3 regions of the Herbaspirillum seropedicae genome follow, and region 3 is predicted to be linked to each of the others. Evidence: predicted binding sites of a transcription regulator. Region 3 holds the regulator's gene; each other region holds the start of a gene.
What was found. The regulator sigma-54, encoded in region 3, starts transcription at its own class of promoters, with help from an activator protein. The targets are predictions, from matches to a motif close to TGGCANGNAANCTGCTTT.
Positions count from the first base shown of each region.

Region 1 (9,587 bases), 850 kb from region 3:
GCTCACACCGCCAGATGCTTCTTCACATCCTCGCCATCCATCTGATCCTGCGTGCCGGCAGCCACCACCTCGCCGCGCGACATCACCACGAAAGTATCGGCCAGTTCGCGCGCGAAGTCGAAATACTGCTCGCACAGCAGGATGCCGATGTCGCCGCGCTGGCGCAACAGGCTGATGACACGACCGATGTCCTTGATGATGGAAGGCTGGATGCCCTCGGTCGGTTCATCCAGGATGATGAGCTTGGGTTCGGCCAGCAGTGCGCGGGCAATCGCCAGCTGCTGCTGTTGACCGCCGGAAAGATCGCCGCCGCGACGATGCAGCATTTCCTTCAACACCGGGAAGAGCTCATAGACCTCGCCCTTGATGCTGGATGCACGGCGGCCCGACAGCGTGGCCATGCCCATGAGCATGTTTTCCTCGACCGTCAGGCGCGCAAAGATCTCGCGCCCCTGCGGCACGTAGGCGATGCCCAGCTTGGCGCGCTGGTGCGGCTTGAGCTTGGTGATGTCATGGCCTTCGAACATGACATTGCCCTTGGCCACCGGCAGCACGCCCATCAGGCATTTCAAGAGCGTAGTCTTGCCCACGCCATTACGCCCCAGCAGGGACAATACCTTCCCTTTTTGCACATCGAGCGAGACACCGCGCAGCGTATGCGCCGCGCCATAGTACTGGTTCAGTTCATTGACTTGCAGCATGGATGATGGTCTCCGCTCTTATCGTCCCAGGTAGACTTCGATGACGCGCTCATTGGATTGCACCTGGCGCATATTGCCCTCGGCCAGCACCGATCCTTCATGCAGCACGGTCACCTTGCCACCCTGGGCAATCTCTTCGACGAAGCCCATGTCGTGTTCCACCACCATGATGGAATGCTTGCCGCGCAACTCGTTCAACAGCTCAGCGGTGCGGGCGGTCTCGGCGTCGGACATGCCGGCCACCGGTTCATCGAGCAACAGCAATTGCGGTTCCTGCATCAACAGCATGCCGATCTCCAGCCATTGCTTCTGGCCGTGCGAGAGCAGGCCGGCGACGCGCTGCTCCTGGCCGTTCAGGCGGATCAGCTTGAGGATCTCCTCGATCTTGCCGATCTGCTCGGAGGACAGGCGCGCAAAGAGCGTGGTCTTGACGCGCTTGTCCATCTTCATCGCCAGTTCCAGGTTCTCGAACACGGTGTGCTGCTCGAACACGGTCGGACGCTGGAACTTGCGGCCGATGCCGGCGTGGGCGATCTCGTATTCGGTCATCTTGGTCAGGTCGATGGTCTGGCCGAAGAAGGCGGTGCCCGAGGTAGGACGGGTCTTGCCGGTGATCACATCCATCATCGTGGTCTTGCCCGCGCCATTGGGGCCGATGATGCAGCGCAGCTCCCCCACCGAGATATCCAGGTTCAGGTTGTTGATGGCCTTGAAGCCATCGAAGGACACCGTGATGTTTTCCAGGTAGAGAATGGCGCCGTGGGTGGTATCGACGCCCTCGGGTTTGATGCGCTCGTAGGACGTGCCGTGATCGGCGCGTGGCGTATCGACGTTGCCGCCCAGGCCGCCGATGGCGACCGGATTTTTCCCGGGTTCGACTGCGCTCATGCTGCCTCCTTGGATGCGCTGCCTTCAGCGGCAACGGCATCGCGTTTCTTGAATTTCTGCACCAGCCCGAGGATGCCTTGCGGCAGGAACAGCGTGACCAGGATGAAGATCAGGCCCAGCGCATACAGCCACAGGTCCGGGAAGGCGGCCGTGAACCAGCTCTTCAGACCATTGACGGTGAAGGCGCCGATGATGGGACCGATCAGCGTGCCCCGGCCACCGACGGCGGCCCAGATCACCATCTCGATGGAATTGGCCGGCGACATCTCGGAGGGATTGATGATGCCCACCTGCGGCACGTACAGCGCACCTGCGATGCCGCAGATCACGGCCGACAGCGTCCAGACGAACAGCTTGAACCACAGCGGGTTGTAGCCGATGAACATGAGGCGCGATTCGGAATCGCGCACGCCCTGCAGCACGCGACCCAGCTTGGAGGTGACGATCATGCGGCACAGTACCAGCGCACCGAACAGGAGCCCCAGCGTCACCAGGTACAGCACCGCCTTGGTGGCAGGTGCAGTGATGGTGAAGCCGAGGATGCGCTTGAAGTCGGTGAAGCCGTTGTTGCCGCCAAAGCCGGTATCGTTGCGGAAGAACAGCAGCATGAAGGCGAAGGTCATGGCCTGCGTGATGATGGAGAAATACACGCCCTTGATGCGCGAACGGAACGCGAAGTAACCGAACACGAAGGCCAAGAGACCCGGCACCAGCACCACCAGCAGCATGGCGAACCAGAAGTGATCCGTCATCCACCAGTACCAGGGATAGGCCTTCCAGTTCAGGAACACCATGAAGTCCGGCAGGTCGCTCTGGTACACACCATCACGGCCGATGGCGCGCATCAGGTACATGCCATGGGCATAACCGCCCAGGGCAAAGAACACGCCATGTCCCAGCGAGAGGATGCCCGTGTAGCCCCACACCAGGTCCAGCGCCAGCGCCGCCATGGCGTAGCACATGAACTTGCCGACCAGGGCGACGGTATAGGACGAGACGTGCAATGCGCTACCGGCGGGGAACAGCAGGTTGCAGACCGGCAGCAGCGCCAGGACGATGGTGCAGATGACGATGCCGGTCCAGGCCGGACGATTGAACAGCGAGGGGCGCATGATCATGGTGCTCATTCCACGCTCCTTCCCTTGAGTGCGAAGAGGCCTTGCGGGCGCTTCTGGATGAATACGATGATGAAGACCAGGATGGCGATCTTGGCCAGCACGGCGCCGGCCATCGGCTCCAGGAACTTGTTGACCTCACCCAGGCCGAAGGCGGCGATGACGGTACCGGCCAACTGGCCCACACCGCCCAGCACCACCACCATGAAGGAATCCACGATGTAACCTTGTCCGAGGTCGGGGCCGACGTTGCCCAGCTGCGACAGCGCCACGCCGCCCAGACCGGCGATACCGCAACCCAGGCCGAAGGTCATCATGTCGATCTTGCCGGTGGACACGCCCACGCAATCGGCCATGCGGCGATTCTGCGTCACGGCCCGCACGAACAGGCCCAGGCGGGTCTTGTTCAAGATCAGCCAGACCGCGAACACCACGAACAGCGCGAAGAACACGATCACGATGCGGTTATAGGACAGCACCAGCGAACCCAGCACGGTGACACCGCCCGACATCCAGCTCGGGTTGGCCACTTCCACGTTCTGCGCACCGAAGATGGAGCGCACGCCTTGCATCAACATCAGGCTGATGCCCCAGGTGCAGAGCAGGGTTTCCAGCGGACGGCCATAGAGCCAGCGGATCACCAGGCGCTCCAGCGCGATGCCGACGGCGGCGGCCACGATGAAGGCCGCCGGCAGCGCCACCACGAGATACGCATCGATGGCGCCGGGGAAGAACTTGCGGAAGACCAGTTGGCACACATAGGTGGTGTAGGCGCCGATCATCAGCAATTCACCATGCGCCATGTTGATGATGCCCATGAGGCCAAAGGTGATGGCCAGGCCCAGCGCCGCCAGCAACAGCACGCTACCCAGCGAGACGCCATAGAACAGCTTGCCGGCAAAATCGACGATGGCCAAGTGGCGGTCCAGCGCGGCCAGGGTGCGCACGGCTTCCACGCGCACGCCCTCATCGGGTTCCACGTAGGAGCCATCGGGATGTTTGGCCAGCATGTTTTCCAGGGCCGGCTTCAAGGAGGCATTGGTGGTGTCGGCCAGCGTCTTGACGGCGGCGCGACGCGCAGCGGGATCAGGAGAATGCAGATTGGCGGTGGCCTGCACCTGTTGCAGCACATCCTTGATCTGCGCATCGCTTTCTTTGGCCAGCGCCTTGACGATCAAGGGGATCTGCGCCGGGTCGGCATTCTTGAGCAATTCATTGGCGGCCGCCAGGCGTTGCTCGCGTTGCGGCGAGAGCAGCTTCAGGCCCGAGAGCGCGCCATCGACCGCACCGCGCAGACGGTTGTTGACGGTAATGCCTTCGGCGTCATCGGGCGCGGGGCCGCTCTTGTCGGTGGCCGGGTTGAAGGCCTGGCCGGCCTCATCGACGATGAGCACGTCGCCGGCCGGGGTGACGTAGAGCGCGTCGCTGTTCAATGCGTTGAGAATCTTGAGCGCGTCATCATTGGCCAGCGCGGCAATCTGGTTGACGGCGTCGATGCGCGCGTCGGGGTCGTCTCCGCCAAGGGGCTTGAGCAAGGCCGGATCGATGGCCGCCGACGCCGCCAGGGCGTGGACGCAAAGCCAGGTCGCGAGCAGCCCGCGTAGGAACTGGATGGCTGGTTTCATGGTCGGTGTGCGCCGCGAAGCGCGGGCCGGGCACGATGCTGTGGCCGGGGCGAGTCGTCGGGCGGTTTTCTTGTGGAGGGGAATGCCTGGGCGGACGGAGCGCCTTCGATACGCCGCCTTGCGGCTACTCAGTCCGAACGGGTCTTTGTTGCACAACCCACGGACCGTTCGTCCTGAGTAGCCGCGCCAGCGGCGTATCGAAGGCGCTCCGAAGAACGCCATGAACTACAACAACAAGCGCAAGCTTAGTTCTTCTGCTTGCTTTCGTTGCCCGGGATGTACGGGCTCCAGGGTTGCGCGCGGATGGTGGTCTTGGTCTTGTAGACCACGTTGAACTGACCGTCCGCCTTGATTTCGCCGATCATCACAGGCTTGTGCAGGTGGTGGTTGGTCTTGTCCATTTCCAGCGTGTAGCCCGAGGGCGCCTTGTAGGTCTGGCCGCCCATGGCCGCGATCACCTTGTCGGTGTCGGTGGACTTGGCCTTTTCCACGGCTTGCGCCCACATGTGGATGCCGACGTAGGTGGCTTCCATCGGGTCGTTGGTCACGACGGTATCGGCGTTGGGCAGGTTCTTGGCCTTGGCGTATTCCTTCCACTTCTTGATGAAGGCGGTGTTGACCGGATTCTTCACCGATTCGAAGTAGTTCCAGGCGGCCAGGTGGCCCACCAGCGGCTTGGTGTCCACGCCGCGCAGTTCTTCTTCACCCACCGAGAACGCCACCACCGGCACGTCGGTCGCCTTCAGGCCAGCGTTGCCCAGTTCCTTGTAGAAGGGCACGTTGGAGTCGCCGTTGATGGTCGAGATCACCGCAGTCTTGCCACCGGCGGAGAACTTCTTGATGTTGGCCACGATGGTCTGGTAATCGGAGTGACCGAACGGGGTGTAGACCTCGTCGATGTCGGAATCCTTCACGCCCTTGCTGTGCAGGAAGGCGCGCAGGATCTTGTTGGTGGTGCGCGGATAGACGTAGTCGGTGCCCAGCAGCACGAAGCGCTTGGCGCCGCCGCCTTCCTTGGACATCAGGTATTCCACGGCCGGAATGGCTTGCTGGTTGGGCGCCGCACCGGTGTAGAAGACGTTCTTCTCCAGTTCTTCACCTTCGTACTGCACCGGGTAGAACAGCAGGCTGTTCAATTCCTTGAAGACCGGCAGCACCGACTTGCGCGACACCGAAGTCCAGCAGCCGAACACCACCGAGACCTTGTCCTGCGAGATCAGCTGACGCGCCTTTTCAGCGAACAGCGGCCAGTTCGAGGCCGGGTCGACCACCACCGGTTCCAGCTTCTTGCCCATCACGCCGCCGGCGGCGTTGATCTCATCGATGGTCATCAGGGCGACATCCTTCAGGGACGTTTCAGAGATGGCCATGGTGCCCGACAGCGAATGCAGGATACCGACCTTGATGGTGTCGGCAGCGAAAGCCGAAGGCAGCCAGGAGGATGCGGCCAGTGCGAATGCGCCCAGAGCGGTGGCTTTCAGTACGGTACGACGTGACATGTGGTGCTCCCTCGAGAAGAGTTTTGGAAGAATTTTTTCACTGCCCAGTCGCTTTAGCAGATTGCGTGCCAATCCCCGGAAATGGGCGTGCGGCTGCATCAAAGCGGGGCGAAGAGGGAGGCCTGGCAGGGGAGGTCGTGCCAGGATGAAAACGATTGCGCACCAAAGGCGGGCGCAATCGTCAACAATTTAATGGCGGGATGGCAATATTCACCAAGCTGGCGCTTGCGACCGCCCGATCTTGGGGCGGCCGAAAAGCCATGTCACAAGCGGGTTTGCGGGCTGTTGCCAGTTCAGGCCGCGCGCGTTCTCAATTGTTGGCAATCAGCAAATCACAGCGGAGGCCGCGCTTGCGCCAACCTGGATCGTTCAGCGCAGCAGCACATGCTGCATGAACTGCCGCAGCGGGAATTCGATCATGTTCTGCAGGCGGATGGGCAATTCCAGCGGCCGCATGATCATCTTGATGGTGGTCTCGGGCTTGAGATTGACCCGCACCGTGCGGCTCATGCGCGAGGCCAGTTCCTTCAGGCGGGCCGGATCGGCCGCCAGTTCCGGCTTGTAGACCATGGCCACGTGGCGGATGGCGCAATCGGCGTCTTCGTTCTTCAGTTCCAGGGTGCGGCGGCTGAGGGTGCCGAAGACGCGCGAGCGGCCGATGTTTTCCTCGCGGCGGTAGCGGCGGAAGTAATGGTAGAAGTGCTTGTAGTGGTTGACCTCGTCATTGGCGATCAGCCCGGCCAGCTGCTTGAGGACCGGCTCGTCGGTGGCGCGCGCCAGCGCCCGGTAATAGGTCGAGGTGCCGGTCTCGACCACGCAGCGCGCGGCCAGCTCCTGGGCGCGGGTGGGCTCGAGCAGCTCGACCTTGCAATACTGCGAATATTCATCCAGGAAGCCCTGATAGGCGCGCTGCCAGTCGAATTCCGGCCAGACGTGCTCGACATAGGCGCGCAGGGCCGCGCCGTGCTGCAGCTCTTCCTGTTCCCATTGCTCGCGCAGCCAGGTCTCGACCTCGGCGTCGCCTTTGTAGTATTCGACCAGGTTGTGGGTGTAGAGGTCGGAACCGCTCTCGACAAAGGAGGCGCAGGCCACCAGGTAGAACAGGTCTTCATCCTGTCGCACCCGCGCCAGGTCGATGCGGGAGAAGTCGATGTCTTCAATGGTCCAGTGTTGTTTTTCTTGGCGGCTCGAGCTCATCTTGCTATACCTTTCTCTGTCAGGAACGGGTTGGCATAGCGGTATGATGCAGCGCACCGGCATTGGTTCAGGGCTGTCAGCGCGGCGTCAGGAAGGCTGCTCTAGAGGCCCTGGGTAGCGTCGCTGCCGAGCACGACGCGGTTGCGGCCCTGGTACTTGGCGTGATACAGCGCCTGGTCGGCGATGCGCACCATCTGTTCGGGCGCGGTATGCTCATCGGGCAGCAGCACGGCCACGCCGATGCTGGCGCTGATGTAGCCGAAGGGCGAATCGGCATGTGGCAGCTTCAGTTCGAAGATGGCCTGGCAGATGTTCTCGGCCTGTTGCAGCGCCTGGGTGGTATCGCATTCGGCGATGATGACGCTGAACTCTTCGCCGCCGTAGCGCGCTACCAGGTCGGTAGCGCGACGCGAACTCTTCTGCAGCACCCGCGCCACGATGCGCAGGCATTCGTCGCCGGCCAGGTGGCCATAGCGATCGTTGTATTTCTTGAAGTAATCCACGTCCAGCATCAGCAAGGCCAATGACTGGCCGGAGCGCACCGCGCGCCGCATTTCATTGGCCAGCGCCTCGTCGAAGCGACGCCGGTTGGCCACGCCCGTGAGCCCGTCGGTGGCCGAGAGCGCCTCGAGCTTGCGGTTGGCGCGCTCCAGTTCGCGGGTGCGCAGCCGCACCTGTTCTTCCAGCACTTCCCTGTTCTGCTGCAGCTTGCCGGCCATCTCGTTGAACTTGCGCGAAAGCACTGCGATCTCGTCATTGCCGTGCTGTTCCACCCGTACCGTGGTGTCGCCGCTGCCCGCCTCCTTCATCGCCGCCACCAGCCGTTGCAGCGGTACGCTGATGCTGCGCGAGATCAGCGCCGAGAGCAGCAGCGAGACCGCAAAGCAGACCAGGCCGATGGCGATGATCTTGTCCCGCACCGAGCGCGTATCGGCATTGAGGCGATCGCTGGGCGTGATGCTGGCCACCCACCAGGAGGTATGCGGCAGGCGTGCGATGGCGGCGTAATAGGGGGTCTTGTCAGCGCCCACATAGGCGATGAAGTCGCTGTCGCGGCCTTGCGCCAGGCTCTCGGTGATGCCGCCCAGCAGCGCCGGATCGGCCTGGCTGGCGGAAGATTCCCGGCTCTGTACCACCACTGCGCCATCGCTGGCGTCGACAATCGAAATGCTGGCGCCATAGCCCAGGTCCGCGCCACGGAAGATGTCGAAGAAGTAACTCGGATGCACGCCCACGAAGAGCACCCCGGCAGGCCGGTTGTTGGCGGTGAAGCGCACCTCGCGCAGCATGGCCAGGCTCTTCTGGCCATGGCCGGCGTGGTAGAGCGTCCACCAGCCGCGCCCGGTCAGCTCGGGGGCCTCTTCCGCCACCCGGCCGATGCTGCTGGCCAGCGGCGCGAAGATTTGCGGATCGATGACCTGGCGGTCACGGTCCAGCAAATACTTCTGGTTCACGTAAGTCAAGGCGCCGTAGGTATCGAGCAGCACGCGCGCCGCACTGTTGCGGGCTGCTGCGCTGGCGTCGGCGTCGCCGCTGTAGTAGTCGGCCAGCAGACGCTGCATCTTCTCCGACAGCGCCAGCGCTTCGCTGGTGTCCTCGATCTTTTCCATGCGCAAGAGCAGGTTCTGCGAGATCTGCTGGACCACTTGCACCGAGTAGGCGCGCACCTTGTCCTGGGTCGCGCGGCTGGTTTCGCCATAGGCCAGCAGGCCCGAGATCAGCAGCGGCAACAGCGAGACCAGGATGAAGGCGCTGATGAGCCGATAGCCGATCGCAATGCGGCGCAGGAAATGGCGGGAGAGGAAGTCCAGTCGCTTGCGCATGCCTTGGCCTCGCTCTTATTTGCCGCCCACGCGGGCTTGCGCGCTGATGGACTCCTGCAGCGCGCGGGCCGCCTGCACAGGCGTGGTCTTGCCCGACAGCACCGCCGGCAGCAGCGCATGCAGCACGTCGATGGTATTGACCGGCAGGTAGGAGTAATACAGTCCCGGCGCGCCCGTGGCCGCCGCGTCGCGCGCCATCCCGGCCGCCAGCGCGAACAGGGCGGCATCGCCCTTGGCCGAAGGGGCGGGCGTCTTGAAGGGCAGGATATTCTGGCGCTTGCCTTGCCAGACCGGCAGACCCGCGCCGAACAGATAGTCCAGGAAGCGCGCCGCCGCCTGGCGGTGCCGCGCGCTGATGCGCTGGGCGATGGCAAAGCCGGTTTCGCTGCCGATGACGGCCTGGCGCGGCTGATCCTTGTCATTCCACGGCGGCACGAACACCCCCACCGGCTGGCCGCGCCCCTGCATGAGCACGCCGGCCGCCCAGCTGCCCTGGAAGGTCATGGCGGCGCGGCCCTCGGCGAACTGGCGCAGGGTGGCGTCGTAGCCGGCGCGCAGGCAATCGGCTTGCACCAGGTGTCGCGTCATCAGGGTGCGCAGACGGCTGAAGACTGCCCAGCCCTGGGCATTGTCCAGCGCCAGCGTGCCGTTGGCGATGTGCTGGCGCCAGTCCGGCGTGCTGCTGGCCACCAGATTGGCAAAGCCGTAACTGAAAGGTCCGTTGCCCAGCATGTTGGGA
Region 1 covers NZ_CP011930.1:5,400,074-5,409,660, reverse strand. The annotation lists gene urtE (urea ABC transporter ATP-binding subunit UrtE) at 3-701, opposite strand; gene urtD (urea ABC transporter ATP-binding protein UrtD) at 720-1,589, opposite strand; gene urtC (urea ABC transporter permease subunit UrtC) at 1,586-2,716, opposite strand; gene urtB (urea ABC transporter permease subunit UrtB) at 2,713-4,329, opposite strand; gene urtA (urea ABC transporter substrate-binding protein) at 4,575-5,828, opposite strand; gene ACP92_RS23525 (ferritin-like domain-containing protein) at 6,198-7,025, opposite strand; gene ACP92_RS23520 (sensor domain-containing diguanylate cyclase) at 7,127-8,848, opposite strand; gene ACP92_RS23515 (ABC transporter substrate-binding protein) at 8,864-9,587, opposite strand, start outside.
Region 1: a site for sigma-54 is predicted at 5,882-5,899, ahead of urtA (urea ABC transporter substrate-binding protein). Genes of this name have one in related genera too.

Region 2 (9,587 bases), 2.1 Mb from region 3:
AGCCGCTTGAGATCGGATTCGGGCAGCTTGCCGGGGCGGGTGTATTGCACGCGCACCAGGTATTCCTTGTCGACCGCCGAATCCTCGCCGATCAACTGCTTGGCGATGCGGCCATCCTGGGTCAGCACCAAGAGGCCGACCGAATCGATGTCCAGCCGTCCGGCCGGCACCAGGCTCTTCAACTGGCGTGGGTGGAAGCGCATCTCGGTCTGGTCTTCGGCCCAGCGCGACTGTTCGTTGACCAGCACCACGGCGGGCTTGTAACCGTCTTCGGCCTGGCCGCTGACGTAGCCCATGGGCTTGTTGAGCAGGATGGTCACGCGCTGCGCCTGTTCGGCGCTGGCCTGGCGCTCCACCGTAACCTTCTGGTGCGGCAGCACCTTGCTGCCCAGGACCGACACCACGACGCCATCCACGCGCACCCAGCCTTTCTCGATCCACTCGTCGGCTTCGCGGCGCGAGCACAGGCCGAGTTCGGACATGCGTTTGGAAAGTCGTACGGGTTCAGTCATGGGGATTGCCTTGCGAAAAACGGAAGCCGGCCAGCGGCGAGGGTGAGATTGTACGGCCAAGCGGGGCCGCCGCGCCACCGCAGCAGCGGCCCCGCCGGCGTGGATCAGATGCGCAGGGTCTTGAGCAGATCGGTTTCCAGCAGGATCTGGTTGCGCGGCTGCGACAGGCCCGGACCATCGATGAGGAAGACGTCTTCCACCCGCTCGCCCAGGGTCATCACCTTGGCGGTATGCAGGTTGATCTTGTACTTGGCCAGCACGTTGGAGATCGAATAGAGCAGGCCGGCGCGGTCATTGGCCGAGATCGACAGCAGGTAGTACTGGCCGCGCTCGTCGGGGCGCAGGTCCACCGCCGGATTGACCGGGAAGGTGCGCGACAGGCGCGACAGTCGGGCCTTGGAGGGTGCCGGCAAGGGCTCTTCGGATTGCAGCAGCGCGCCCAGCTCGTGCTCGATCAGGTTGATGATGTCGCGGTAGTTCTTGGCGAAGACCGGGGCATTGATCAGGAAGGCGTCCAGCGCGTAATTGTTGCGGGTGGTGTGGATCTTGGCGTCGAAGATGCTGAAGCTCTTTTCGTCGAAGTAGCTGCAGATGCGGGCGAAGAGGTCTTGCCGGTCCGGCGTGTAGACCGCCACCTGCACCCCCTCGCCGATGGGCGCGAGGCGGCAGCGCACCAGCGGCACGGCGGTATCGACCTTGTCGAAGAAGCAGCGCGTCTGCCAGGCAATGTCGGAGGCGTCGTGGCGCAGGAAATAGGCTACGTCGAGCTGCTTCCACAGCTGTTCGTGGGCATCGGCCGGCAGGCCGTACAGGCGCAGGGTCTTGATGGCTTCCTGCTGGGTATTCTTGAGTTCGCGGTCGGCCGAAGGTTCTTCGCCGCCCAGCACGCGCAGGGTCATGCGGTAGAGATCTTCCAGCAGCTTGCCCTTCCAGGCGTTCCAGACCTTGGGGCTGGTGCCGCGAATATCGGCCACCGTCAGCAGGTAGAGCGCTGTGAGATGGCGCTCGTCCTTGACCAACTGGGCGAAGGCGGTGATGACGTCGGGGTCGGACATGTCCTGCTTCTGCGCCACATGCGACATGGCCAGGTGCTGCTCCACCAGGAAGACGATGAGATCGGTGTTTTCCGGCGAAATGCCATGCTGGACGCAGAAGGCGCGGGCGTCAGCCATGCCCAGCTTGGAGTGGTCGCCGCCGCGGCCCTTGGCGATATCGTGGAAGAGTGCAGCCACGTAGAGCACCCAGGGCTGGGCGAAGTTGGCCATCAGTTGGCTGCAGAAGGGGTATTCGTGGGCGTGTTCGCTCATGGTGAAGCGGCGCACATTGCGCACCACCATCAGGATGTGCTGGTCCACCGTGTAGACGTGGAACAGGTCGTGCTGCATTTGGCCGACGATCTGGCGGAAGTTGGGCAGGTAGCGTCCCAGCACGCTGGTGGCGTTCATGCGGCGCAGCGCGTGGGTGATGCCGCGCTTGCTTTGCAGGATCTGCATGAACAGCCGGTGGTTCTCGGGATTGTTGCGGAAGGCGTTGTCGATCTTGAAGCGGGCATGCCAGAGCGCGCGCATGGTGCGGGCCGACATGTCCTTGAGCTCGGCATGCTGGGACAGCACCAGAAACACTTCCAGCATGGCCGAGGGCGTCTCTTCGAAGACATGGTCGTGGGCGATATCGACAAAACCGTTGACCTCATTGAAGCGCTCGTTGATCTGGCGCGGCACGGCTTGCTGCGGGAAGAGGTGCGCCTCGATGTTCTGCAGCAGGATGGTGTTGAGTTGGGTGACTGCCTTGGCGGCCCAGTAGTAGCGCTGCATCAGGTATTCGCTGGCGCGCCGGGTGTCGGTGGTCTTGAAGCCGAAGGTTTCGGCGATCTGCGTCTGGATGTCGAACACCAGGCGGTCTTCGCGGCGATCGGTGAGGATGTGCAGGCGGATGCGGATGTCCTTGAAGGCGCGTTCCTTCTGGCGCAGCTGGCGCGCTTCGGTGGAAGTGAGCATGCCGTGTTCGGCCAGTTCGCTCCAGGAGTGGCCCAGGCCGGCCGCCTTGGCCACCCACAGGATCACCTGCAGGTCACGCAGGCCGCCGGGGCTTTCCTTGCAGTTGGGTTCCAGGCTGTAGGGCGTGTCTTCATATTTCACATGACGCTGGCGCATCTCCAGCGTCTTGGCCTGGAAGAAGGCCAGCGGGTCCAGGGCGGCCTGGTAGCGTTCCTGCAGCTGCTTGAACAGGGCGCGGCTGCCGGTCACCAGGCGCGCTTCCAGCAGGCTGGTCTGTACCGTGATGTCGGCGGCGGACTCGTCCAGGCATTCATCGATGGTGCGGATGCTGTGGCCGATCTCCAGGCCGATGTCCCAGAACAGCTGCACCAGCGATTCCAGCTTCTCTTTCTTGCCGGCGTCCGGCGCCTTGTCCAGCAGGATCAGCACGTCCACGTCGGAATGCGGGAACAGTTCGCCGCGGCCATAGCCGCCCACGGCCACCAGTGCGGCGTTGCCGGACATGCCCAGGGCCTCCCAGGCCTGGGTGAGGGCCTCATCGACGGTGCGGCGCAACTGCGCCAGCAACTGCTCGGTCTTGTGGTTGGACTGGAACACCTCGATGGCCTGCTGGCGCGCAGCCTTGAGTTGTTTCTTGAGCGTGATGGCGAGAGTGGGCATCGTTGGAATCGATCAATGAAGGCAGGGCCGGGCGGGGCCGCTGGAAATGAACAGGGCCGCATCCCCATGCGGCCCCATGCCCTTAGCAGGTTTCATGCCGGAAGCCGTGTGCAGGGTCGCCGGCGTCACGGTCTTGCTGCGCCAGTCCGGTTCAGGCTGCGGCGGTGGCCTGGTTCTGGATGAAGGCCGGCGGCGCCGGCATGCCTGGTGAGACGGTCAGCACTTCGAAGCCGGTTTCGGTGACCAGCACCGTATGTTCCCACTGCGCCGAGAGGCTGCGATCCTTGGTCTTGATGGTCCAGCCGTCGCCCATTTCGCGGATTTCGCGACGGCCGGCGTTGATCATGGGTTCGACCGTGAAGATCATGCCGGCTTCCAGCTTTTCCAGCGTGCCGGGGCGGCCGTAATGCAGCACCTGCGGTTCTTCGTGGAAGACCTTGCCGATGCCATGGCCGCAGAATTCGCGCACGACGCTGTAGCCGGCCTTTTCCGCGTGCTGCTGGATGACATGGCCGATATCGCCCAGGTGTGCGCCCGGCTTGATCTTGGAAATGCCCAGCCACATGCATTCGTAGGTGATCTCGGTGAGGCGGCGCGCCAGGATGGAAGGTTCGCCCAGGAAGAACATGCGGCTGGTGTCGCCGTGGTAGCCATCCTTGATGATGGTGACGTCGATGTTGAGCACGTCGCCGTTCTTCATCACCTTGTCGCCCGGGATGCCGTGGCAGATCACATCGTTCAGGGAGGTGCAGATGGCCTTGGGGTAGGGCGTGTAGCCGGGCGGGCAGTAGTTCAGCGGCGCCGGGATGCTGCCTTGCACATTGGTCATGTACTCGTGGCAGAGGCGGTCGATCTCGCCGGTGGTCACGCCCGGTTTCACGAAGGGGGTGATGTAGTCCAGCACCTCGGCGGCCAGGCGGCCGGCTACGCGCATGCCTTCGATGTCTTCGGCGGTCTTGATGGTGATGTTGCCCATGATGAATCGCAATTCGCTAGAAAATCGTCAAGACGAGATTATAGACGACGGGGTTGGTTTCTGTTTTGCCGTCTCCGGCCCGCGCGGTCAGGCTTGTGAAGGGTTTCGCCATCCGGGTTCATGTGCTACTTGAACAAAGTGACGGGGTCGAGTAGAATGCCGGGCTGATCTGAAAACCACAGGTCAGACGCCGAAATCAGGTATGCGGAATGTATGCGAATGATTCTTCATGTCTTTTTGGCAATGTTTGTAGAAAATATCTTTTGAAACGCGAATCCGTTCGCTAAAAGGGTGTCTGGCTGCATGAGCCGGATGACCGAGCGGATTCCAGACCTAACCCTGGAGAAATTCATGTCCGTTACCATGCGCGAAATGCTGGAAGCCGGTGTCCACTTCGGTCACCAAACCCGCTTCTGGAACCCCAAGATGGCCCCCTTCATTTTCGGTCATCGCAACAAGATTCACATCGTCAACCTGGAAAAGACCCTGGGCATGTACCAGGAGGCGCAGAAGTACGTGCGTCAACTGTCGGCCAACCGCGGCACCATCCTGTTCGTCGGCACCAAGCGTCAAGCCCGCGAAATCCTGGCTGCTGAAGCACAGCGCGCTGGCGTTCCCTACGTTGACCAGCGCTGGCTGGGCGGCATGCTGACCAACTTCAAGACCATCAAGACCTCGATCAAGCGCCTGAAGGACATGGAAGCTGCTGTCGAAGACGGTTCGGTCGAGAAGCTGTCCAAGAAGGAAGCCCTGCTGTTCAGCCGTGAGCAGGAAAAGCTGCAAAAGGCCATCGGCGGCATCAAGGACATGGGCGGCATTCCTGACGCCATCTTCGTCATCGACGTCGGCTACCACAAGGGCGCCATCACCGAAGCCGCCAAGCTGGGCATCCCGGTCATCGGCGTGGTCGATACCAACCACTCGCCCGAAGGCGTCACCTACGTGATCCCGGGTAACGACGACTCCGCCAAGGCGATCGCTCTGTACGCTCGCGGCATGGCTGACGCAGTCCTGGAAGGTCGCGCCAACGCCGTCAACGACGTGGTTGAAGCAGTCAAGGGCGACGAATTCGTCGAGGTCGAGCAGGCTTGATTCTGCTCTTCCGGTAGTACGGTAGTAGAAAAAGGGGTGACAGCGGGTAGTGACGCAGTGGCCCCTTTTTTTTGATTCAATTTTCGAGTTTCAGGCATGCCGCCACAGGCGGGATGCCCCCAAGTCAGGAGAAAAGTATGGCGGCAATTACCGCAGCAATGGTGGGCGATCTGCGCGCGAAGACCGACGCGCCGATGATGGAATGCAAGAAGGCGCTGACCGAAGCCGATGGCGACATGGCCAAGGCCGAAGAGATCCTGCGCGTCAAGCTGGGCAGCAAGGCTTCCAAGGCCTCTTCCCGCATCACCGCAGAAGGCGTGATCTCGACCTACATCGCCGGCAACGTCGGCGCGCTGGTCGAAGTGAACTGCGAAACCGACTTCGTGACCAAGAACGACGAGTTCATCGGTCTGGTCGAAGCCGCCGCCAAGCTGGTGGTCGAGCAGAATCCCGCTGACGTGGCTGCCCTGGGCGCCTGCAAGCTGCCCGACGGCAAGACCCTGGAAGAGCTGCGCACCGAACTGATCGGCCGCATCGGCGAGAACATGTCCTTCCGCCGCTTCCAGCGCTTCGAAACCTCGGCCAAGCTGGCTTCCTACCTGCACGGCACCCGTATCGGCGTGATCGTCGAATTCGACGGCGCCGACGAGCAAGTGGGCAAGGACGTGGCCATGCACATCGCCGCCATGAAGCCGGTCGCCCTGTCGGCCGAGCAAGTGCCGGCCGACCTGATCGAGAAGGAACGCTCGGTCGCCGCCCTGAAGGCTGCTGAATCCGGCAAGCCTGCCGACATCGTCGCCAAGATGGTGGACGGCTCGGTGCAGAAGTACCTGAAGGAAGTGTCGCTGTTCAACCAGGCTTTCGTGAAGAACGACAAGCAAAGCGTCGAACAGATGCTCAAGGCTGCCAACAGCACCGTCAAGTCGTTCGCCATGTACGTGGTGGGCGAAGGCATCGAGAAGAAGCAAGACGACTTCGCTGCTGAAGTGGCAGCGCAAGTGGCTGCAGCAAAACAAGCTCAGTAAGCGTCGCAAGAAAAACGGGCCGAGAGGCCCGTTTTTTTAAGCTGGTCCCGGAACTTTCCCGGGCGCTCGCATCTACAGTCAAGGTCGTGCTCCAGCCTCTGGCTTGTGGCAGGCAGATCAAGGCGGCAGGTGTGAAGGTGCAGCAAATGCAGCAAGTGCAATAACAATCGGGCGCAGCAGTACCCATCTCATGTGTCCAGGCATCCTCCCGGCGACGAAAGCGCGCCGTTTCGTCATGACGGGAGTGCGTGCGGATGCGTCAACAAGCAATTCAGAATCGGAAAGAAAACGGAGCCCTGCAATGACAACACCTGCTTATAAGCGCGTACTCCTCAAACTCTCCGGCGAAGCACTGATGGGCGACGACGCCTACGGTATCAATCGCGCGACCATCGAACGCATGGTCGCGGATGTAGCAGAAATCAGCAAACTGGGCGTGGAACTGGCTATCGTGATCGGTGGCGGCAACATCTTCCGCGGCGTGGCGCCGGGCGCCCAGGGCATGGATCGTGCGACCGCCGACTACATGGGCATGCTGGCCACCGTGATGAACTCGCTGGCCCTGGCTGACGCCATGCGCCAGGCCGGCCTGACGGCCCGCGTGATGTCGGCCATCGGCATCGAACAGGTGGTCGAGCCCTACGTGCGCCCCAAGGCGCTGCAATACCTGGAAGAGGGCAAGATCGTGGTCTTCGCCGCCGGTACCGGCAATCCCTTCTTCACCACCGACACCGCTGCGGCCCTGCGTGGCTCGGAAATCGGCGCCCAGATCGTGTTGAAGGCCACCAAGGTCGACGGTGTCTACACCGCCGACCCCAAGAAGGACCCGTCGGCCACCCGCTACCAGTCGATTTCCTTCGACGAAGCCATCGCCAAGCACCTGCAGGTGATGGATGCGACCGCCTTTGCGCTGTGCCGCGACCAGAAGCTGCCGATCAAGGTGTTTTCCATCGTCAAGCCAGGCGCTTTGAAGAGCGTGGTCATGGGGGATGACGAGGGAACGCTGGTCCACGTCTGAGCATCGTTGCTGCGCAGAAACCGGCCTCAGGCCGGCCATTCCCGTTTACAATGCCGGTCTTTCAGGCATTTGCCATCAAGACAAGCCAAGTTATTGCATCAAGTTAGGAGAGCAGCATGAGTGTCGCTGACGTCAAGAAGAATAGTGAACAAAAGATGGCCAAGTCCATCGAGACCCTGAAGGCCAACCTGGCCAAGGTCCGCACCGGCCGCGCCCATACCGGCCTGCTGGACCAGGTGATGGTGGACTACTACGGCTCGCCGACCGGCCTGTCGCAGGTCGCCAACCTGACCCTGATCGATGCCCGCACCATTGGTGTGCAGCCCTACGAGAAGAAGATGGTGGCCGTGGTCGAGAAGGCCATCCGTGAAGCTGACCTGGGTCTGAACCCGGCCACCCACGGTGAGCTCATCCGCGTGCCGATGCCGCCGCTGACCGAAGAACGCCGCAAGGAAATGGTCAAGCTGGTCAAGGGCGAGGCGGAAGACGCCAAGATCGCGGTGCGCAACATCCGTCGCGAAGGCAATGAAAGCCTCAAGAAGCTGGTCAAGGACAAGGTGGCCTCGGAAGACGACGAGCGCCGTGGCCAGGACGAGATCCAGAAGCTGACCGACAAGTTCGTCGCCGAGATCGACAAGCTGGTCTCGGACAAGGAAAAGGAAGTGATGACGGTGTAAGCCGTTGGCAGCTCCTGCGCGGTCCCTGGCGGGCCGCGCCGCCCAGGCATATACGACAAGAAAAAGTGCAGTGGGGAAAGAAAAGACGGGGCAGGGAGGATATACCGGCCAGTCTGTTTGTCAAAGCCGGTCTGGCCCGTTAACATGGCCCGGCGACCTCAATGCACCGAATGCAAAAATAATTTCATGAAGCATCAAAGCTCAACTCTGGCGGTTCCGGAGACGTCCGCAGTTCCGCGCCATGTTGCCATCATCATGGACGGCAATGGCCGTTGGGCGACCAAGCGCTTCCTGCCCCGTGTGGCAGGGCATGCCAAGGGCGTGGACGCGGTGCGTTCCATCGTCGAGGCCTGCGCCGAGCGCGGTATCGAATTCCTTACCCTGTTTGCCTTCAGCTCCGAGAACTGGCGTCGCCCGGCCGATGAGGTCTCGGTGCTCATGCGCCTGTTCATGACGGTGCTGGAGCGCGAAGTAGGGAAGATGGCTGCCAACGGCATACGCCTGAAGATCGTCGGCGATATGAGCCGTTTTGACCCCAAATTGCAGGAAATGGCTGCCAAGGCCGAGGCCCAGACCGCTGCCAACAGCCGTCTGACCCTGACCGTCTGCGCCAACTATGGCGGACGATGGGACGTCATGCAGGCGGTCTCGAAGATGATCAAGGACAAGCCGGGTCACGCCGATTTCACCGAAGAGGAGCTGGCTCCCTACCTGGCCATGGCCTATGCGCCCGAGCCGGACCTGTTCATCCGCACCGGCGGCGAGCAGCGCATCTCCAATTTCCTGCTGTGGCAACTGGCCTATAGCGAACTGTATTTCACCGAGACCTTCTGGCCCGATTTCGACGCCAAGGCCCTGGACCTGGCTATAGCCTCCTATCAACAACGCGAGCGCCGCTTCGGGCGCACCAGCGCCCAGGTGCTGGACCAGAAAAAGGCTTCCTGATGCTCAAGACGCGTGTCATCACGGCGTTGATCCTGCTGGCGATCCTGTTGCCCATCCTGTATTTCGGCTACTTCCCGGCCTTTGCGATGGCTGCGCTGGTGTTTTTCGCAGCGGGCGCCTGGGAGTGTTTCCGCCTGTTCAAGAGCCCGCGTCCCACCTTGTGGGCGGCGCTCTGGACGCTGGCCTTCTGCGTCATCCTGTTCTTTACCGGCATGCCCAGCGTAAGGCCGCTGTACGTGCTCTGCGTACTGCTCTGGGCGGTGCGCTTCGTGCCCGCGCTGGGCCTGGGCCTGCCGCCCGTGGAGTCGTTCGCCAACCGCTTGCTCAACGCCACCTACATGCTCTCCATCCTGGGTTGCTTCGTGGCCATCGTCGACCTGTTCCAGCGTGCGCCGCTGTACCTGCTGTCGGTCATGGCGGTGGTGTGGGTGGCCGACATCGGCGCCTATTTCTCGGGCAAGGGGTTCGGACGTCACAAGCTGGCGCCCACGATCTCGCCCGGCAAGTCCTGGGAAGGCGCCGTCGGCGGCTGGCTGGCCGTGCTGGTGATCTCGGCGGCGGTGGCCATGTCCATGGGCGCGGGAGAGACCTTCCAGTATCACCTCTACAGCCGTTGGGGCTGGCTGGGCTTCGTGGGCGTGCTGACCGTGATGGTCGCCGCCAGCGTGGTGGGCGACCTGTTCGA
Region 2 covers NZ_CP011930.1:2,448,955-2,458,541, forward strand. The annotation lists gene ACP92_RS10825 (pseudouridine synthase) at 1-512, opposite strand, end outside; gene ACP92_RS10830 ([protein-PII] uridylyltransferase) at 617-3,169, opposite strand; gene map (type I methionyl aminopeptidase) at 3,321-4,145, opposite strand; gene rpsB (30S ribosomal protein S2) at 4,497-5,237, shown strand; gene tsf (translation elongation factor Ts) at 5,375-6,262, shown strand; gene pyrH (UMP kinase) at 6,564-7,280, shown strand; gene frr (ribosome recycling factor) at 7,397-7,957, shown strand; gene uppS (polyprenyl diphosphate synthase) at 8,144-8,902, shown strand; gene ACP92_RS10865 (phosphatidate cytidylyltransferase) at 8,902-9,587, shown strand, end outside.
Region 2: a site for sigma-54 is predicted at 3,252-3,269, ahead of ACP92_RS10830 ([protein-PII] uridylyltransferase). Genes of this name have one in related genera too.

Region 3 (9,587 bases):
GTTCGAGTATTCCTTGATGCCCTGGCGCACGTCCGGGCTTTCCAGGACGTTTACGGTGACGATGTTCTCGGCGCCGCTGGCCTTGAGCAGCTGGATGGCCTTGCCGGAAAAGCCGCATTGCGGGAATTGCGCGGTGCCCTTCATGAACAGCACGACAGGGTTTTGGGTCACGGTTTCTTTGATCCAGGATTGGACGTCGCTCATGGCTATGCCTTTAAAAATGGGATTGCCGACATTATAGGGAAAAGCCGCCGCGTGCGTTGGAGTCGGACGGGCGACTTGTCTTGCGGTTGGTGAAATATTGTCTTCGGGAAATGCTTTGTATCAAAATCATTTTCCTGATCCGAAGGGCTGTGGAAAAGATAAGGTCGCCATCGGCGCCTTCAAGTCGAAGCCCACCGCGAAGCCCACCGACGAGGTAAATTATTTATATCCTATGCGGATTTTCTACCGGGCAATGATCGCCGGTGCGGGGACATGAATGAAAAAGGGCGCTTGCGCGCCCTTTGCTCATGAAAGCTTGAAGATCAAGGCATCATGCCGCGCCGGCGACCGCGTCGTCCGGGGCTTCTTCAGGCAGGCGCTTGGCCATGGAGTGATGTTCCTGCAACTTGTCCTTGTGCTTGATGACCTGGCGATCGAGCTTGTCGATCAGGGCATCGATGGCTGCATAGAGGTCGTGCGCAATGCTTTCCGCATGTAGATCCTTCCCCTTGATGTGGACGTTGATTTCCGCTTTTTGGCGCTTTTCCTTTTCTGTGAGTTTATCTACGCTCAGGATCACGCTGACGTCGATCACGTTGTCGAAATGGCGCTTGATACGGGCCAGCTTGCTTTGCACGTATTCCCGGATGGCGGGGGTCAGTTCGAGGTGGTGTCCACTGATGGTCAGATTCATACAAGACTCCTATCGTGAAGTCACTGGAGGTTCGTGCAATTCATCCTTGCTGCAGCTGTACCACGGGCACGGTCTTCGTGTCGGATGGCATGGGCATCAGCGGGATGCTTGCCGGAACACAGCAACGGTACTGCAGAAAAACTGAGGAAAAACTCAGAGGGACTTGCGGAGATTGACTGGCGGAATCTTCAACACTTCGCGGTATTTGGCGACTGTGCGTCGCGCGACCACCATGCCTTGTTCTGCCAGCATATCCGCAATCTTGCTATCGGATAATGGGGTCTGCGGGTTTTCGGCTCCTATCAACTGTTTGATCAGCGCCCGTATCGCGGTGGAGGAAGCTTCGCCTCCGGTTTCAGTTGCGACGTGGCTACCGAAGAAGTACTTCAACTCAAACATGCCATGCGGTGTGAGCATGTATTTCTGAGTTGTCACGCGAGAGATAGTGCTCTCGTGTAGACCCAGTGTATCAGCAATTTCACGTAGCACAAGGGGGCGCATGGCGACTGCCCCATGTGAAAAGAAGTTTCTTTGACGTTCCACAATGGCCTGCGCGACGCGCAAAATTGTATCGAAACGTTGCCGCATGTTCTTGATGAGCCACTTGGCTTCCTGCAACTGCGAGGATAGCGATCCTTCGCCCTTGGCCTGCTTGAGCGCGCTGGCGTACATGGCGTTGACGCGCAGCTTGGGCATGACCTCATGGTTGAGCATGACCTGCCAGCCGTTCTTTGTCTGTTTGACAATCACGTCCGGCACGACATAGTCGGAGGCATCGCGCGCGAATTCCGCGCCGGGGTGCGGACGGCACTGGCGGATCACGGCCTGCGCTTCACGCAGGTCTTCGTCATCGCAATCGAGCGCCTTCTTGATCTTGTTGAAGTCGCGCTGCGCAAACAGCGGCAGGTAATCTTCCACGATCTTCAGCGCCAGCCGGCGCGTGACGAAGGGCACCTTGGGCAGGCGGCGGATCTGCAGGGCCAGGCATTCGCCAGCGCTGCGCGCACCCACGCCCGCCGGGTCCAGGCTTTGCAGCAGCTTCAGCGAAATGGAGAGTTCTTCCAGGTCCACGCCCAACTCTTCGGGCAGGCGCGCGAGGATGTCTTCCAGCGGCTCTTCCAGATAGCCGCTGTCGTCCAGCGCATCGGTGAGCAGTTCCAGCAGGGCGCGGTCGCGCTGCGTGCGCGCCGTCACGCGGATCTGTTCCAGCAGATGTTCGCGCAGGGTGATTTCGTGCGCTTCCAGCTGGGGGCGGGCGTCTTCGTCATCGGGCGACTTGCCGCTGCGGGCCACATCGTCGAAGCTCCAGTCGGAGTCGCCGCTCACGCCCTCGGGGGCGGTGTCCTGGTACTCGAAACTGGATTCGCCATCGGCCGCTGCGGGAGCGGCTTCGCTGCTGGCCTCACTGCCGGTGGTCTCGCTCACGCCGCTCGAGGGGGCCGCCGAGACGGCGCCATCGGCCAGCAGGCGCACCGAATTGTCGAGCGCGTCGTCGAGGCGTTCCAGCAGGGGATTGTCGGTCAGTATCTGCTCCAGCTCCTGGTGCAATTCCAGCGTCGACAGTTGCAGCAGTCTGATCGACTGCTGCAATTGCGGCGTCAATGCGAGATGCTGCGAGGTACGTAACTGGAGCGACTGTTTCATCTTTCTTTCTGGAAGCGGCGTGGCCCGCTGGTTGCAATGCCGGTGTCCTGGTCGTTTGCGCCTGTGCCTGGGTTACATGCGGAAGTGCTCGCCCAGATAAACGCGGCGCACTGATTCGTTGGCGATGATCTCTTCCGGGTTGCCGCTGGCCAGCACGGTGCCCTGGTTGATGATGTAGGCGCGATCGCAGATGCCCAGGGTCTCGCGCACATTGTGGTCGGTGATGAGCACGCCGATGCCGCGTTCCTTGAGGAAGCGCACGATGCGCTGGATCTCGATCACGGCAATCGGGTCGATCCCGGCAAAGGGCTCGTCCAGCAGCACGAAGCGCGGATCGGTGGCCAGTGCGCGGGCGATCTCGACGCGCCGGCGTTCACCGCCCGACAGCGACAGGGCCTGGCTCTCGCGCAGCTTCTCGATCTGCAATTCGTGCAGCAGGTTGTTCAGGCGCCCTTCGATCTCGTCGCGGGAGAGCGGCTTGCCGTCTTCCTGGCGCAGTTCCAGCACGGCGCGGATATTGTCTTCCACGGTCAGCTTGCGAAATACCGACGCTTCCTGCGGCAGGTAGGACAAGCCCAGCGTGGCGCGCTTGTGGATGGCCAGGCGCGAGATGGGCTCTCCGTCCAGATCGATTTCGCCGCCATCGGAAGGCACCAGACCGACGATCATGTAGAACGAGGTCGTCTTGCCAGCGCCGTTGGGGCCGAGCAGGCCGACCACTTCGCCGCTGCGCACCTCCATGGAAACGTCGCGCACCACCTGGCGCGCCCCATAGCTTTTCTTCAGGCCGCGCACGACCAGCGAGCTTGCTGCCATCTTACTGATCCTTTCCGGGCTGGGTGGGCTGCGGGGTAGCAGGCTGGGCGGGCTGGCCCGGCTGCGCCGGCGGCGGATTGCGAGGCTGGATCACGGCCGTGATGCGGCCCGCGCCCGGCTTGCTCTGGCCGCTGGCAGTATTGTTGACCGAATAGAATTCGGCGCGGCTGTCGTAGGAGATGAACTCGCCATTGACTTCGTCGGTGATGCGCTTGCCATCCATGCGCTGGATATGGGCGCGCTGGAACAGCTTGGAGACTTCGGTCTGTTCCGAGTATTCGATGCGTTCGGCCTGGCCTTCGATCCACAGGTCGGGGCCGCCGTCACGCTTCTGGCGGAAGGTCGCCAGCGAGCCGGGGGCAGCGTAGAGCACGGCGTTTTCATAACCGTACTGGTCGGTGGTGAGCACCACGCGGCCGGCCTTGATGATGAGGGTGCCGCGGGTCATGACGACGTTGCCGGTGAAGGTCTTCACCTGGCGCACGTCATCGTAGACCATCTGGTCGGCTTCGATGTTGGTGGGCTTGGTGGTGTCGGCCTTCTCGGCGCGCGCCACGCCACTGAGGGCAGCCAGCATCAGCAACGGAAGTAGCAATGAGCGTTTCATAAAATCCTGTCTGGTCGGGTCTTGGCGTTATTGTTCTGACGGAATATCGGGGGGCGCGAATCAGTATGGTCAGCGTTTCTTCGGCGTCGGTTCGTAGTAGCCGCGCACATTGCCGAACAGCTGCACGACCTGGGTCGCATTGTTGGCCACCATGCCGACCCCGTTGAGGCGGGTCGTGCCCATGGTCATGGCCACCGGCTTGTCGGTCTTGACGATCTCGTCATCCGGCAACAGCAACAGGTAGTCCGAGACCACCTGCATCTGTTCGCGCCCCTTGTAGGGCGCGCGGATGGCGTTGGCGTTGCCGTACATGTGGATCTGGGTCTGCTCATCGGTGACGCGCGCGGTATCGGAATAGAGCTCCATGGGCGGCTTGCCCTGGTCCAGGTTGTGGACCACCGGCTTGGTGATCTCGAAGGAATCGTCGGTCGGGTAGTGCACCATCTTCACGCCCGACATATCGTAGCGCGGCAGGCCGTTCGGCCCCATTTTCACGTAGCTGAAGTTTTCCAGATAATAGTCGGGCTTGCCGCGCGGACGTTGCGCGGCCTGCTGGTCGCCGGCCGCGCGCATGGACTGCAGCACCCACAGGCTGCCCAGGGCAGCGCCGATGAGCAGCACCAGGATCACGCCGATGCGGATGCGGTCGGCCGCACGTTCGCCGCTGCGCCCGCTCATGCCAGGTACGGCGCCAGCGCCGCCTCGTAGTTGCCCTGCGCGGCCAGCACCAGGTCGCAGATCTCGCGGACGGCGCCATTGCCGCCGCTGGCCTGGGTCACGTAGTGGCTGCGCAGCTTGACCTCGCGGTGGCCATTGGCCACGCAAGCCTTAAAGCCCACCCGCGTGAGCACCGGCAGGTCGATCACATCGTCGCCGAGATAGCCGCATACATTGGCGTTGAGGCCGGTATGCTGCAACAGCTGCTCGAAGGCCTGGCGCTTGTCATGCACGCCCTGGAACACATGGGCGATGCCCAGATCGCGCGCGCGCCGCAGCACATAGGGCGACTGGCGCGCCGTGATGATGGCTGCGGCGGTGCCGAACTGCTGCATCAACTTGATGCCATGGCCATCGAGCGCGTTGAAGCGCTTGAAGGCCTCGCCGTCTTCGCCATAGAACAGACCGCCGTCGGTGAGCACGCCATCGACGTCGAAGATCATCAGGCGGATACCGGCTGCCTTCTCGAGGGCGGCTGCCGGCAGGGTGCTGGCGAAGGAGGGCGCGGTCATCAGATCACCTTGGCGCGGGTCAGGTCATGGATGTGCAGGGCGCCGGTCAGCACGCCCTGGGCATCGGTGACCAGCAGCTGGTTGATGCGGAATTCTTCCATCAGCTGCACCGCGTCCACGGCGAGCTGGTCCTGGTTCACGGTGCGCGGATTGGCGTGCATGATCTCGGCGATGCGGAACTGGCTGAAGTCCTGGCCGCGTTCGAGCAGGCGGCGCAGGTCGCCATCGGTGAACACGCCGATGGGGCGGAAGTCCGCATCCACCACGGCGGTCATGGCCATGCCCTTGCGCGTGATCTCCATGAGCGCCTGCGACAGCGAGACATCCGGGCTCACTGCCGGAATGGCGTCGCCGCTGCGCATGACGTCGCGCACATGGGTGAGCAGGCGACGGCCCAGCGCGCCACCGGGGTGGGAGCGGGCAAAATCTTCTTCCAGGAAGCCGCGCGCATCCAGCAGCGAGACCGCCAGCGCATCGCCCATGGCCAGCGTGGCCGTGGTGCTGGCGGTGGGGGCCAGGTTGAGGGTACAGGCTTCCTTGTCCACGCCCACGTTCAGATGCACGTTGGCCATGCGCGCCAGGCTGGAATTGTCATTGCCGGTCATGGCGATGATCACCGCGCCCATGCGCTTGACGATGGGCATGATGGCCATGAGCTCGCCCGTTTCCCCGGAATTGGAGATGGCGATGAACACATCATTGGGCGTGACCATGCCCAGGTCGCCATGGGCGGCCTCGGCCGGATGCATGAACAGCGAGGGCGTGCCGGTCGAGGCCAGGGTAGCGGCGATCTTGCGGCCGATATGGCCGGATTTGCCGATGCCCGAGACAACGGCGCGGCCATTGCACTGCAGCAACAGGTGGACGGCCTGGGCCAGCGGTTCGCTGGCGTCGTCGCCAAGGCGGTTCTTCAGGGCCAGGATGGCATCGGCTTCGATCTGCAGGGTCTGGCGCGCCAGTTCGATGGCGCGGCGGGCGGCCCCGGCCGAAAAAGATGCAGGCGTGGTTTTGTCATCGGTTACACTCATAACCGAAGTATAAACGAATTAGCAAAGCAAAAAACTTGCCAGACAACTGGCCAGATGTAAGGAAATGCTGACATGCGAACCCGCGGCAACCCGCCGCATCGCAGCGCAGCAGCGTGCCACAGGGGATTGCCGGCCAGCGGAAGCCGTGGACGGCGACAGTGCGGAGGTCGTCCGGGAGGCGTTGCGAAAATGGTGGCTACCCAATGGTTGCATGAAGCAATATGCTTCCGACCTGGACTGGCGATGAAGTAAAGCGCTTCATCCCGGTGCGTGCCGCCGGCAGGCGCAAGGGGGGCGATGGCGGTCGCGCTACAGACAAAATAATTATCATCGTTACAAGAAACTGAACCAGACATGTTTTCCGGACTGGAACTGACCTTATTCCTGCTGGCTGCCGCAGTGCTCGGCGTGGTGGCCTTCCGCATGATGCAATTGCCGCCGATGCTGGGGTACCTGGTAGTGGGCATCATCATCGGTCCCCACGGCCTGGGCTTTGCCGAGGACAATGAAACCACCCACGCCCTGGGCGAGTTCGGGGTGGTGTTCCTGATGTTCTCCATCGGCCTGGAATTTTCGCTGGCCAAGCTCTCGGCCATGCGTCACATCGTCTTCGGACTGGGCGTGGCGCAGGTGGCCACCACGATTGCGGCCACCATGGTGCTGGGATGGGGGGCGGCGACCTTCCTGCCGCAGTTCTTCAACATCAGCTGGCAGGCGGCCTTTGCCTTGGGCGGCGCGCTGACCATGTCGTCCACGGCCATCGTCTCCAAGCTGCTCACCGAGCGGCTGGAGCTGGAGACTGAACACGGTCGTCGCATCCTGGGCGTGCTGCTGTTCCAGGACCTGGCGCTGGTGCCGCTGTTGATCGTCGTGCCAGCGCTGGCCAACGAGTCCGGCAACATCATGGTCACGCTGGGCTGGGCCGCAGGCAAGGCCCTGGTGGTGCTGGCACTGCTGCTGTTCTTTGGCAGCAAGCTCATGCGCGGCTGGTTCCGCATCGTGGTCAAGCGCCGCTCGCAGGAACTGTTCATGCTCAACCTGCTGCTCATCACCCTGGGCGCGGCATGGATCACCGAAAAGGCCGGCCTGTCGCTGGCGCTGGGCGCCTTCATCGCCGGCATGCTCATTTCCGAGACCGAGTTCAAGCACCAGGTGGAAGAAGACATCAAGTCCTTCCGCGATGTGCTGCTGGGTCTGTTCTTCATCACCATCGGCATGCTGCTCAACGTGCGCACCGTGATCGACCACTGGTTCCTGGTGCTGTTGCTGCTGACCGGACCGGTGTTGCTGAAGTTCGGCCTGATCGCGGCGCTGGCGCGGCTGTTCGGGTCCACGCCCGGGGTGGCGCTGCGGGTCGGCCTGGGGCTGGCGCAGGCGGGTGAGTTCGGCTTCGTGCTGCTCAGCCAGGCGGGCGGCCTCAAGCTGGTCGATCCCATGCTCATCCAGGTGATCCTGGCGGCGATGGTGTTGTCCATGCTGGCCACGCCCTTCATCCTGGCCAAGTCCGACGCCATCGTCATGAAGTTCTCGGCCAATGAATGGATGCTGCAATCGCTGGCCCTCACGCAACTGGCCACGCGCACCATGGGGGTACAGAAGCACGTGATCATCGCCGGCTTCGGCCGCAGCGGCCAGAGCCTGGCGCGTCTGCTGGAAGAGGAAGGCATCGCCTACCACGCCCTCGAGATGGACCCCGAACTGGTGCAGGACGCCCGCAATGGCGGGGCCAATGTCTCCTATGGCGACGCCGCCCGCCGCGAGAGCCTGGTGGCCGCCGGCATCCACCGCGCTGCTGCGCTGGTGGTGACCTATGCCAGCACGCCCTCGGCGCTGAAGGTCTTGCACCATGCCGCTGAACTGGAGCCGGAATTGCCGGTGATCGTGCGCAGCCACGATGATGCCGATCTGGAAAAGCTGCTCGCCGCCGGCGCCACCGAAGTCGTCCCCGAGGCGCTCGAAGGCAGCTTGATGCTGGCCTCGCATGCGCTGGTGATGCTGGGCGTGCCGCTGCGGCGCGTGGTGCATCGCGTGCAGGATGCGCGGGACGAGCGCTATGCCTCTCTGCGCGGCTACTTCCACGGCATGTCCGATGGCGAGGCCGACGGGGTCGGCATGAACGTGCGCTTGCAGGCGGTGACCCTGATCGGCGGCGCCAGCGCGCTGGGCCACACCCTGGCCGAGATCGACCTGCGCGCGCACTGCGGCGCCGAGGTGGCCAGCCTGCGGCGCAACAAGCAGCGTATCGAACCACCTGAACAGACCGTCTTGATGGCGGGCGACATCGTGGTGTTGCGCGGCAGTTCGGAAAGCCTGTTGCGGGCTGAGAAACGCCTGCTGAGCAAATAGCCGGACAGCGTCGGCCTGTCAGGAAAGGTCAGCAAATGTCAGCAAACCTACTGCGCTCTTGAGTGATACTCCCATGGTCATCCACATCACGACCATAGGAGAGGGCGTTGAACAAATTCTCGATCAAGATTCGGCTGATTCTGGCGATCAGCTTTCTGACCATCATGCTGCTGGCCTCGGGTATCGTCGGTCTGGTCTCGCTCCATTCCACCAACGAGAAGATGCGTTCGCTCTATGAGGATCGGCTGGTCGCCTATGCCTACCTGGAGCAGATCGAGTCAACGCTCGAGTCGGCTCGCTCCGGCATCTACGGCATCATCACGCTGGACTCCAGCGAAGGCTGGGATCCCAACGAGATCGACCGGCGCCTGGATCTCCTCGTCAACAACCTCAAGACGGTAGAGCCCGTCATCAGGAGCTACCAGGCCACCTACCTCACGCCGGAAGAATCCACGCTGCTCGAGCGTCTGCTCAAGCAGCGCCAGCACTATGCCGACGAAGGCGTGATGCCGGCGGTGGAGTCCTTGCGCAAGCGCAGCTTCCAGGGCGCTGACGATATCTACAGCGGCGCCATGCGCAAGCAATGGGACGCCGTCCACCAGACCCTCTCCGACCTGAAGGAACTGCAGATCAACGTGGGGCGCGAACTCTACGAGCATGAACAGCAGCGCTACCGGCAACTGATCCTGATGGCCTTGTTGGCCATGGGCGCAGGCTTGATCGTGGCCGTGCTGGAGGCCTGGCTGCTGGTGCGCGCCATCTCCCAGCCGCTCACGCAAGCCGTGGGCATTGCCCAGGCCGTGGCAGGCGGCGACCTGAGCCGGCAGATCGAGGTGCGCAGCCAGGACGAGACCGGCCAGCTGATGCAGGCGCTCAAGGACATGACCCAGCGACTGTACCAGATCGTGGCCGTGGTGCGGCAAGGCACCGAGACCATCACCATGGCGTCCAAGGAAATCACCAGCGGCAACCTCGACCTGTCGGCCCGCACCGAGCAGCAGGCCGGTTCGTTGGAAGAG
Region 3 covers NZ_CP011930.1:4,546,763-4,556,349, reverse strand. The annotation lists gene grxD (Grx4 family monothiol glutaredoxin) at 1-204, opposite strand, end outside; gene hpf (ribosome hibernation-promoting factor, HPF/YfiA family) at 536-898, opposite strand; gene ACP92_RS19805 (RNA polymerase factor sigma-54) at 1,052-2,542, opposite strand; gene lptB (LPS export ABC transporter ATP-binding protein) at 2,615-3,358, opposite strand; gene lptA (lipopolysaccharide transport periplasmic protein LptA) at 3,360-3,965, opposite strand; gene lptC (LPS export ABC transporter periplasmic protein LptC) at 4,035-4,643, opposite strand; gene ACP92_RS19785 (KdsC family phosphatase) at 4,640-5,194, opposite strand; gene ACP92_RS19780 (KpsF/GutQ family sugar-phosphate isomerase) at 5,194-6,222, opposite strand; gene ACP92_RS19775 (monovalent cation:proton antiporter family protein) at 6,577-8,568, shown strand; gene ACP92_RS19770 (methyl-accepting chemotaxis protein) at 8,676-9,587, shown strand, end outside.